3 regions of the Pseudodesulfovibrio indicus genome follow, and region 3 is predicted to be linked to each of the others. Evidence: predicted binding sites of a transcription regulator. Region 3 holds the regulator's gene; each other region holds the start of a gene.
What was found. The regulator sigma-54, encoded in region 3, starts transcription at its own class of promoters, with help from an activator protein. The targets are predictions, from matches to a motif close to CTGGCACGGNNNNTGCTT.

Region 1 (3,371 bases), 1.6 Mb from region 3:
TCTTTTCAGAAAGCCCGCCAGGTGCTAAGGGACGCTGAATTCGATGGGGGGAAATCAATGACGCGGGATTTGTTTGACGACAAGCAGTTCCTGGCCAGCATAGCCTATGACGACGAGCTGGCCGTGGAGCTGATAGACGCTTTTCTCGAAGACGCGCCCAGGCGGGTACGCGATCTGGATGCGGCCCTGGAAGCGGGCCGGGCGGAGACGGCTGCCAAGCTCTCCCATTCCCTCAAGGGTATGTGCGGCGTGGTCCGTTCCGACAGCCTGTCCCGGCTGGCCCTGGAGATGGAATACGCGGGCCGGGAAGGGCGGCTCGATGCGCTGCGCGAGAAGTTCGTCAGGTTCACCGACGCTCTGGACCAGGTTGCCGGGCTGATGACCGCGTTCAAGCGGGAACACTGAACCGTTTTCCGCAACGAGAAAAGAAAAGGCCTGTCCGCCGACGGACAGGCCTTTTTTCGTTCGATGCGGAAGGGCTACTCGGCCTTCTTGTTCTCTGCTTCCGGGGCGGCGGCTTCGGGAGCTGCTTCGGCCGGAGCGGCGGCTTCCGGGGCGGCCTCGGCGGCGGGCTCGGGCCGGGTGAAGTCCAGCTGGATGCCGTTCATGGCGTTGACGATGTCCTTGGTGATGTCCACGGTCTCGCTGGAGGAGATGACGGACTGCTTGGACAGGATCAGGGTCAGCCCCTTCTCCTTGCGGTAGTTTTCCAGCACTTCATTGAACTTGCCGTCCACCATGGCGACGATGCGCTGCTGCTCGGCGGTCATGGTGTTCTGCAGCTCGCCCATGGCCAGCTTGTAGGCGGCCACGGTCTCTTCGTTCTGGTTCTCCTGCATGGCCTTGTACGCGGCCTCGGCCTTTTCCTGGAGGGGCTTGCCCATCTCCTGGAGGTAGGCCATGGCCTCGGTGGCGACCTTGTTGTCCTTGAAGGCGGCCGCCTCGTCCACGATGCCGATCTTGACCGAAGGCTCCTGGTTGCAGGCGCTCAGGCCAAGGACCAGGACGATGATGCCGATCAGGGGAAGAATCCGTTTCATAATGATATATCTCCGTTGGTTCGTTTGAAGTCGCTATGGGTCAAAGTCGCGCAAGCCTACGCGCGGGGCCGGTGTCTTGCAAGGGAAAGATCATTCGGCGCGCCCGGTTGAGGGTCGTGCCGCCCGGCGGCGGTTTTTGCCGGGGCGGAAGCAAGTTCCCTAATTTTTCCTTTGCGACCCGTTAAAAATATTGAGTTTTATAAACGGCACACACCTTGCTTAATCTTTCTCCGAGAAGGAGTCGGGAATTATTTGCCGGGAATGGGTCTCCCGGCGGGTTCCCGCTAGTCCGGCCAGGCCGGATCGGAGGAAGTATGAGTTTTGGAAGTATGTACGTGGGGGCCACCGGCGTGATCGCCCACAGTCAAGGCATGCAGGTGCTGGCCAACAACCTGGCCAACGTCAACACCATCGGCTATCGGCGCTCGGAGTTGCTCTTCGGCGATCTGATCAGCCAGCAGATGGGGTCGGGCGGCGCCCAATACGATTCGGGCGTGTTCCGCACCAGCCAGATCGGCAAGGGCGTCGGGGTATCGACCATCCGGCCCTCCTTCAACGAGGGGTCGCTGGAGAACACCAACGCGGTCACCGACCTGGCCCTTTCCGGCGAAGGATTTTTCGGGGTCAGCGATCCCTCCATGGGGGGCACGGGCGCGACGCATTACACCCGCGCGGGGTCCTTCCGTTTCAACAACGATGCCTATCTCGTGGACGCGGCGGGCTTCCGGCTCCAGGGTTACGCCTACGACCAGGAGACCGGCCAGTGGGACACCGCCGTGTCCGACATCCGGCTGCCCTACGAAGACGTGATCGTCGACGGCGAGACGGCCCGCGTGGTCCGGTCCGAGCCGGTGGCCACCAACTCGGTGGAAGTGGTCGCCAACCTCGACCATTCGGCCACGGAGGTCTTCTCCAGCACCGACAACCCGTTTTTCTCCATGCTCGAGGCGTACAACGGCTCCCAGAGCAACGCGGCCACGCCGTTCGGCGACACGGAACCCCAGTACTCCACCGCCATGGACGTGTTCGACGCCGAGGGCAACAGCTACGAGATGACCGTCTATTACGATCCGGTCAACCCCGACACCCTGTCCAACGCCGTACCCGGCTACAGCTATTGGGAATACGTCATCGCCATGCCCGGCGACGCCGACGGCTCGGCGGCCTACGGGACTTCGGGCGCGGGGCTCGCCGGTATGGGCGTCCTGACCTTCAACTCGCGCGGCGCGCTGGTCAACCAGTCCGCCTTCAGCCTGGATCCGTCCGCCTCCGGCGACCCCAAGGATCTGGCATCATGGGTCCCGGCCACCTTTGACGAGGAGGGGCTGCCGCAGTTCAACTTCACCTTCGGCGCCGACGGACAGTCCACGGGCGAGGTGAGCACCATCGGATACGACTTCGGGGTCAACTCCCAGAGCTCGTCCTGGCGCAGCCACGGCACCGGATCGGCGGCCACCCTGGGCACCGACGCCGACCTCCTGCCCGAAATGGCCGACATGGACCGCGACGCGCGGGTGACGACCAGTTTCGCCCAGCCGTCCTTCACCGGCTACTACAACCAGGACGGCTACACCTGGGGCTATCTCAACTACCTCAGCGTGGACGAGGAGGGCATCCTCAGCGGCCATTTCTCCAACGGCCAGACCGAGGAGCTGTACCAGGTGGGCGTCTACAAGTTCAACAGCCCCTGGGGGCTGTCCCGGGACGGGCATACCAATTTCGTGGCCACCGAGGCTTCGGGCGGGGCCATCGAGGGCGTGGCCGGGGACCGTGGCCGGGGAACCATCAACCAGAATTCCCTGGAGTCGTCCAACGTGGACATGGCCGATGAATTCTCCAACATGATCGTCACCCAGCGCGGCTACCAGGCCAACACCAAGGTCATCACCACCGCCGACACGATGCTGAACACCCTCATCTCGGTGAAGCGGTAGGCCGAATCCCCAAGCGGAACGCGGGGCGCTGTCCGGATATCCGGGCAGCGCCCCTTTTTTGGCTATGGTGTCCCCATGATCCCGTGCGGGTCAAAGACCGAATGCATGTTTTCGCCCGGAATCACGGGGCAATGACTGTTAATCGCCGGGGTCGCGATTCGAGTCCGTGTCCGCGCGGGACTCCCGAACGGTCATGCGTCATGCCGCTGCGGGCGATCGGAACGGACCCTCCCGATTAATACTTTACGCAGACTAACCAGCCGGTTTAAATCCCAGTTAACCTGGAAGGAGCGTAATACGATGGCGTACACGATTACCTGGCGAGCCGCGGGCGTGGTCTGGACATTCCATGGCCTGCTCACCAACGAGGATGTCATACAGGCCAACCTCGATATCT
Region 2 (3,371 bases), 1.4 Mb from region 3:
GCGCCCGCACGACCCGCGAAGCGGCGCTAAAAAGTTTTGGAGGGTCCAGGGAACCTTTTTCAAAAGGTTCCCTGGCCGCCGGAGGCATCCTACATGACCAAGATCGTTTCCCGTTTCGCGCCGAGCCCGACCGGGTTCCTGCATATCGGCGGTGCGCGCACCGCGCTGTTTTCCTGGCTGCTGGCCCGCGCCGCGGGCGGCGAGTTCCGTCTGCGCATCGAGGACACGGACCGCGAGCGGTCCACCCAGGAGGCCACGGACGCCATCATCGATTCCATGCGTTGGCTGGGGCTCGAGCATGACGGCGAGATCGTGTTTCAGTCCGAGCGTTCCGACCGCCACAACGAGGTCATAGACCAGCTCATCGCGTCCGGCCACGCCTACTACTGCCAGTGCTCCAAGGAAGACGTGGACGCCATGCGCGAGAAGGCCATGAAGGAAGGGCGCAAGCCCAAGTACGACGGGACCTGCCGCGAAAAGGGGCTGACCTCCGGCGTGGTCCGGCTCAAGGCTCCCGTGGAGGGCGCCACCGGGTACAAGGATATGGTCAAGGGGTTCATCTCCGTGGAGAACACCGAGATGGACGACATGATCCTGCGGCGCACGGACGGCACCCCGACCTACAACCTGGCCGTGGTGGTGGACGACCACGACATGGGCGTGACCCACGTGCTGCGCGGCGACGACCACGTGAACAACACCCCGCGCCAGATCCTGATCTACCGCGCCCTGGGCTGGGACGTGCCGGAGTTCGGCCACGTGCCCATGATCCTCGGCCCGGACAAGAAGAAGCTTTCCAAGCGCCACGGCGCGCTGTCGGTCATGGAGTACGAGAAGATGGGCTACCTGCCCGAGGCCGTGACCAACTACCTGGCGCGGCTCGGCTGGTCCCACGGTGACCAGGAGCTGTTCACCATGGAAGAGATGGTCGCCCTGTTCTCCACGGACAACCTCGGCAACTCGCCGTCGGTCTTCGACCTGACCAAGTTCGAATGGGTCAACGGCCAGTACATGCAGAAGGCCGACCCGGACCGTCTGGCCGGACTGCTCTGCGATTTCCTGGCCCGCGAGGTGGGCGAGGAGGAGGCCGGGAACGTGTCCCGCGCCGACTTCGCCAAGATCGCGCCCCTGCTCCAGCCCAGGGCCAAGTCCGTGCTGGACATGCTGGAGCAGTCCCGCCCGTTCATCGTGGACGCCGCATTCCTGCCCTATGACGAGGCGGCGGTGAAGAAATTCCTGACCGCCGAGACCAAGCCGCTGCTGGAGGAGATCGCGGACCGCATGGACGCGCTCCCCGAGTTCACGGAAGCCTCCCTGGAGGAGCTGCACAAGCAGTTCATCGAGGAGAAGGACATCAAGTTCAAGGCCATCGCCCAGCCCATCCGCGTGGCCATCATGGGCAAGACCCAGTCCCCCGGCCTGTTCGAGACCATGGTCGTGCTCGGCAAGGCCCAGACCATAGCGCGCATCCGGCGCGCGCTGGAGCTGTAGCGGCTGCGGAGAGCGGGCCGCCTGCAAAAGTGAAGAAAAGCCCCCGCCGGTGCGTCCGGCGGGGGCTTTGTCTTGGGGAGAGGAGTGCTTTTCTATGTCCACTAGCTGCGTTGCAACTCATCCTTCATGCGCTTGTACGTCGGCTCGTCGATCTCGCCGGCGGCGTAGCGCCGTTTGAGGACTTCCTCGGGCGTGCCCGGACCTGAAGAGGTGGCGGGTTTGCGGAACAGGCGCGCCGTGAAATAGATGATCAGTCCTATGACCAGGAGCTGGAAGATCCCCCCGAAATGGAAGGGCATTCCGCCAGCCCAGTTCCCATAGCCTCCGCCGTGCCACAGGCCCGGCCCGGAGCACCAGTTCCCGAATGACGTCAAAAATTCCATGTTGCCTCCACAGTAGGTTTGCCTGGAAGAAAGCATGGACCGTGCCAAACGGCAGGCTTAATGATTTCAGCTGGTTGGGCTTTGCCGAGGCCGCACGCGATGTGCACGTGTGCAGAATTTGCACTGGCGGAGATACGGGTTTCTGCACAAGGCGAGCGGGGCGGCGGGGCAGGGGGCGCGCCGGACAATGGGCGCAAAAAAGCTGCCGCCGATCATCTCGGCGGCAGCAGTGCTCGAAAGCGGAAAAGCGCGAAGCCTATTCGGGCTTCTTGGAGACGACGGGCTTGTTGACCGCGCCGTTGCGGATGCAGCGGGTGCAGGCCTTGATGCTCACGACCTGGCCGGACTCCAGCTGGTGGCGGACCTTCTGCAGGTTCGGCATGAAGCGGCGCTTGGTTTTGATGTGAGAGTGGCTGACGTTGTTGCCGGTCTGGGGACCCTTTCCACAAATATCGCAAACCTGGGACATTGCGACCTCCTATGTATTCAAATGAAATACTTTGTTTTTCTTTGTTGTTCGCCGTAGGATGATGGTAGCTTCCCCATGCGGCGGGAGAGAATCCTTACCGAGCCTCGCAGCAAATGGCAAGGGTTTTTTTCTTGACAGGAGAAAATGATACCATATAGGAAGCACCGGTTGCCCGGCGGAGGAGCCGTGCCGAATCCGGAGAATACCCATGTTTGAATTTTGGCTGCCGATCAGTGATATCGCCGCGGAGGGCAAGACGTTCGTCTTCGACGACCAGGCGCTCTGGCGTGAGGCGTGGCGTGAATTCAAGCTGGAGGTCCGGCCGGCCCGCGACTTGGTGGCCGAGTACACCGTTCAGCCCCAGGGCGACGAGGGCGCACTGGTGCGCGGCACCCTCAAGGGCGCCGTGCAGCTGCCCTGCGACCGCTGCGCCGAATCCTTCGAGCACGCCATCGACGTCGACTTCGACGCCTATGAGCAGCTGCCTGACGGCGAGGACGACGGCGAGCCGCGCATGCGTCTGGAGAACGGCCAGCTTCAGCTGGACATGGGCGCCATCCTCTGGGAGGAATTCGCCCTGGCCCTGCCGTTCAAGCCGCTGTGTTCCGAGGACTGCCAGGGCGTCTGCCCCGGCTGCGGCGCGGACCTCAATTCCGGCGAATGCACCTGCAAGCGGGATGAGGGCGACGAAAGGCTTGCGGTTTTCCGCGACTTGAAGATAAAGTAACGCCCCCTGCCCGGGAGCCCGATGGTTGCCAGGCGGGTCGACGTAAAAAGTACACAATAAGAGGTATGCATCATGGCTGTCCCTAAGAAGAAAACTTCCAAGTCCCGTAAGGGCATGCGCCGTTCCCACGATCACGTCGCAACCCCCAACGTCGTTTACTGCGAGTGCGGTGAGCCGAACCTTCCCCATCGCGCCTGCGCCGTCTGCGGCTCCTACAAGGGCCGTCAGGTCGTCAGCGGAGACGATGCCTAACACCGGCGAAATTCAGGCGCCACGGATCGCCGTGGACGCCATGGGGGGA
Region 3 (3,371 bases):
TGGGCCGACAAGCTCTCCGCCTACCTCTCGGACAAGGATAAAAAGAAGTTTTCCGCCGACAGCGTGGACCGCATCGTGGCCGAGGGCAATGTCCGGGCCAAGAAGGGGACCACCGAAGGGTCCTGCGGCAAGCTGACCTACTTCGTCGGCCCCCAGCTGCTCAAGATGGAGCAGAGCCCGCTGCTTCAGGACGGCCCCAATTCCCTGACCGGCGAAGTGATCAACTTCCACGTCCGGGACAACCGGTCCGAGGTCATCGGCGGCGACCAGCGGGTCAAGGCGATCTTCGTTGCTCCCGGCAGCATGAAGGTGCAGTAGATGGCCACCGGTCTTCGAGCCACGAACCTGTCCAAGCGGTACGGCCAGAAAGAGGTCGTGCACGGCATCGACATCGAGCTGAACAAGCGCGAGGTGGTCGGGCTGCTCGGCCCCAACGGCGCGGGCAAGACCACGACCTTCTACATGTTGGTGGGCATCGTGGCCCCGAACACCGGCCAGGTGGTCCTGGGGGACGAGGTCCTGACCGGCAGGCCGCTCCACGAGCGGGCCAGGCTCGGCGTCAGCTACCTGCCCCAGGAGAGTTCCATCTTCAAGAAGCTGACCGTGCGTCAGAACCTGGAGATCATCCTCGAGCAGACGGCCATGAATTCGCGCCGACAGCGGGCCAGGGCGGATGAATTGATGGAGATGTTCACCATCACCAAGCTGGCGGACCAGGCTGCCATGTTCCTGTCCGGCGGCGAGCGGCGGCGCCTCGAGATCGCCCGCGCCCTGATCCTCGACCCGCAGTTCATCCTCCTGGACGAGCCGTTCGCGGGCATCGACCCCATCGCGGTCATCGACATCCAGGAGATTATCTCGGTGCTCAAGTCCATGGACATCGGCATCCTGATTTCGGACCACAACGTTCGTGAAACGTTGAATATCTGCGATCGCGCCTATCTCGTCTACGAGGGCACGGTCATCCTCGAAGGGTCGCCGGAGGAAATCGTCAAATCGAGCCGGGCCAGGCAGATTTACCTGGGCGAAGACTTCCGGCTCTAGCCGCGAAACCGCGCATTTTTTGCGCTTTCCGGATTTACACGGTTCCCAAAGGTTGGTACACTTTTTTCATACTCGCGTATATCCGCTGGATTATTAATGGAAACAGGACGTTAACACAATTGTGTTGCGTCCTTTTCTTGCATGTGGCATAGTTGAACCGAAAAAAACTTCCCGCAGCCGGGAAAAAAGTAAAAATATCCGGCGAGCGATATTGTGAAACCGTAAAGCGAGCAGGGAATCATGGGATTGGAACTTCGGCAACAGCTCAAGCTCACACAGCAACTGGTCATGACGCCTCAGTTGCAGCAGGCCATCAAGCTGCTGCAGCTCTCCCGTCTGGAGCTGCTGGAAACGGTACAGCAGGAACTATTGGAAAATCCGTTCCTGGATGAGACCGAGCCCGAGGTGGAACCGCAGGAAACGCCCGACCCACGGGAAGTCCTGACCGAGGCCCAGGCCGAGGAAGAGCTGGTCCGCACCGCCGATTGGGAAAACTATCTCGGCGAATTTTCCTCGACCTCCAAGCAGGCCCTGTCCCGGGACTCCGAGATTCCGGAGGAGGGGATGTCGTTCGAAGCGCGCCTTGCCTCCAAGCCTTCGCTGGAAGGCCACGTCACCTGGCAGATGCGGCTTTCGGATTTCACGGAGCACGAAGTGGCCATCGGCGAGGTCATCCTCGGCAACATCGATTCCAACGGCTATCTCCAGGCCTCCATGGAGGAGCTGACCTCCATGATTCAGGCCACCGACGAAGAGGTGGAGTCGGTCCTGATGCGCATACAGCGCCTGGACCCCGTGGGCGTGGCCGCCCGTTCCCCCCAGGAGTGCCTGCTGGTTCAGATGGAAGTCCTGGGCTACGACGATCCGACCCTGGTCTCCCTGGTGCGCGACCACCTGGAAGACCTGGAGAAGAACCGCTACAAGCCGCTGGCCCGCAAGTTCAAGATCACCATGGAAGAGCTCAAGGACTACCTCGACACGATCCAGACGCTCGACCCCATGCCCGGCGCCAGCTTCTCCAGCACCGAGCCGCACTACGTCTCGCCCGACGTCTTCGTCTACAAGTATGGCGAGGACTTCGTCATCATCCTCAACGAGGACGGGCTGCCCCGTTTGCAGATGAACAGCTTCTACATGGATTCCATGAAGGGCGCGGCGGACAAGGAGAAGGAATATTTCCAGGAAAAGATGCGTTCCGCCGCATGGTTGATGAAAAGTCTGTACCAGCGGCAGCGAACCCTGTATAAAGTAGTCGAGTCCATTGTCGGCTTTCAACGGGGGTTCTTCGAGGAAGGCGTGACAAAGCTCAAACCCTTGATCCTCAAGGAGGTCGCGGAAGACATCGAGATGCACGAATCCACCGTGAGCCGGATCACGACCAACAAGTACGTTTCAACCCCCCACGGCATCTACGAGTTGAAGTTTTTCTTCAACTCCGCCCTGGACCTGAACGACGGTTCCCAGGTGGGCTCGGAGAGCGTGAAAGCGCTCATCAAGCAGATGATCGCGGATGAAGACACGAAGAAACCGCTCAGCGATGAACGGATCGGCGAGATCCTCAAGGAGAAACTTGACGTGAACATCGCCAGGCGCACGGTCGCCAAGTACCGTTCGGCAATGGGTATTGCTTCGTCATCCAAGCGCAAGCAGTATTTCTAGTCTGCTTGCCGGACACACAACCAGGAGGCAGCGTATGAACATCAGCTTCACTTTCAAGAACTTTGAGCCGTCCGATCACCTCAAGGGTTACGCTGAAAAGCGTTTTGAAAAGGTTGCGAAGTACGTTTCCGATGCGGAAGCAGATCTCCAGGTGAACCTGCTGGTCGAGAAGTTCCGCCACAAGGCGGACGTGATCCTCAACTCGGATCGCATTCACATCTCGGCCTACGAGGACTCCGAGGATATGTATTCCACCATCGACATGGTCCTGGACAAGCTGGAAGCCCAGCTTCGCAAGATGCGCGAGAAGATGAAGAACCGCCCCAGACAGGCGCGTCCCAATAAGATGGTGCAGATGAACTACATCTCCTTCGATGAGATCGGAGCCGGAGCGGCCCCGACCATCGTCGGCACCGACGCATACGAGCCCAAGCCCATGTCCGTGGACGAGGCCGCCATGCAGCTGGATGCCCTGGAGAACGAGTTCCTGGTCTTCCGCAACGCGGAAACCGAAGGCGTCAACGTTATCTACAAGAGAAAGAACGGCGATTACGGCCTCATCGACCCCGGAAACTAAGCATGAAACTCAGTGATTACCTGGCGAAGGAACTGATCCTTCCCGAGCTGCAGTCCGAGACCAAGTCGGACGTACTCAATGAACTGGTCGC

Region 1: AWY79_RS04405 (flagellar hook protein FlgE) is a predicted target of sigma-54. The motif match lies at 1,244-1,261, and genes of this name have one in related genera.
Region 2: AWY79_RS05760 (SHOCT domain-containing protein) is a predicted target of sigma-54. The motif match lies at 1,905-1,922, and genes of this name have one in related genera.

What each region holds. Positions count from the first base shown of each region.
Region 1 covers NZ_CP014206.1:952,850-956,220, forward strand. Annotated here, with positions in the region: gene AWY79_RS04395 (Hpt domain-containing protein) at 58-405, shown strand; gene AWY79_RS04400 (OmpH/Skp family outer membrane protein) at 480-1,040, opposite strand; gene AWY79_RS04405 (flagellar hook protein FlgE) at 1,355-2,974, shown strand; gene AWY79_RS04410 (hypothetical protein) at 3,275-3,371, shown strand, end outside.
Region 2 covers NZ_CP014206.1:1,237,450-1,240,820, forward strand. Annotated here, with positions in the region: gene gltX (glutamate--tRNA ligase) at 94-1,491, shown strand; gene AWY79_RS05760 (SHOCT domain-containing protein) at 1,593-1,874, opposite strand; gene rpmB (50S ribosomal protein L28) at 2,131-2,343, opposite strand; gene AWY79_RS05770 (YceD family protein) at 2,552-3,070, shown strand; gene rpmF (50S ribosomal protein L32) at 3,143-3,322, shown strand; gene plsX (phosphate acyltransferase PlsX) at 3,333-3,371, shown strand, end outside.
Region 3 covers NZ_CP014206.1:2,593,283-2,596,653, forward strand. Annotated here, with positions in the region: gene AWY79_RS11635 (LptA/OstA family protein) at 1-318, shown strand, start outside; gene lptB (LPS export ABC transporter ATP-binding protein) at 319-1,044, shown strand; gene rpoN (RNA polymerase factor sigma-54) at 1,285-2,703, shown strand; gene hpf (ribosome hibernation-promoting factor, HPF/YfiA family) at 2,738-3,280, shown strand; gene AWY79_RS11655 (PTS sugar transporter subunit IIA) at 3,283-3,371, shown strand, end outside.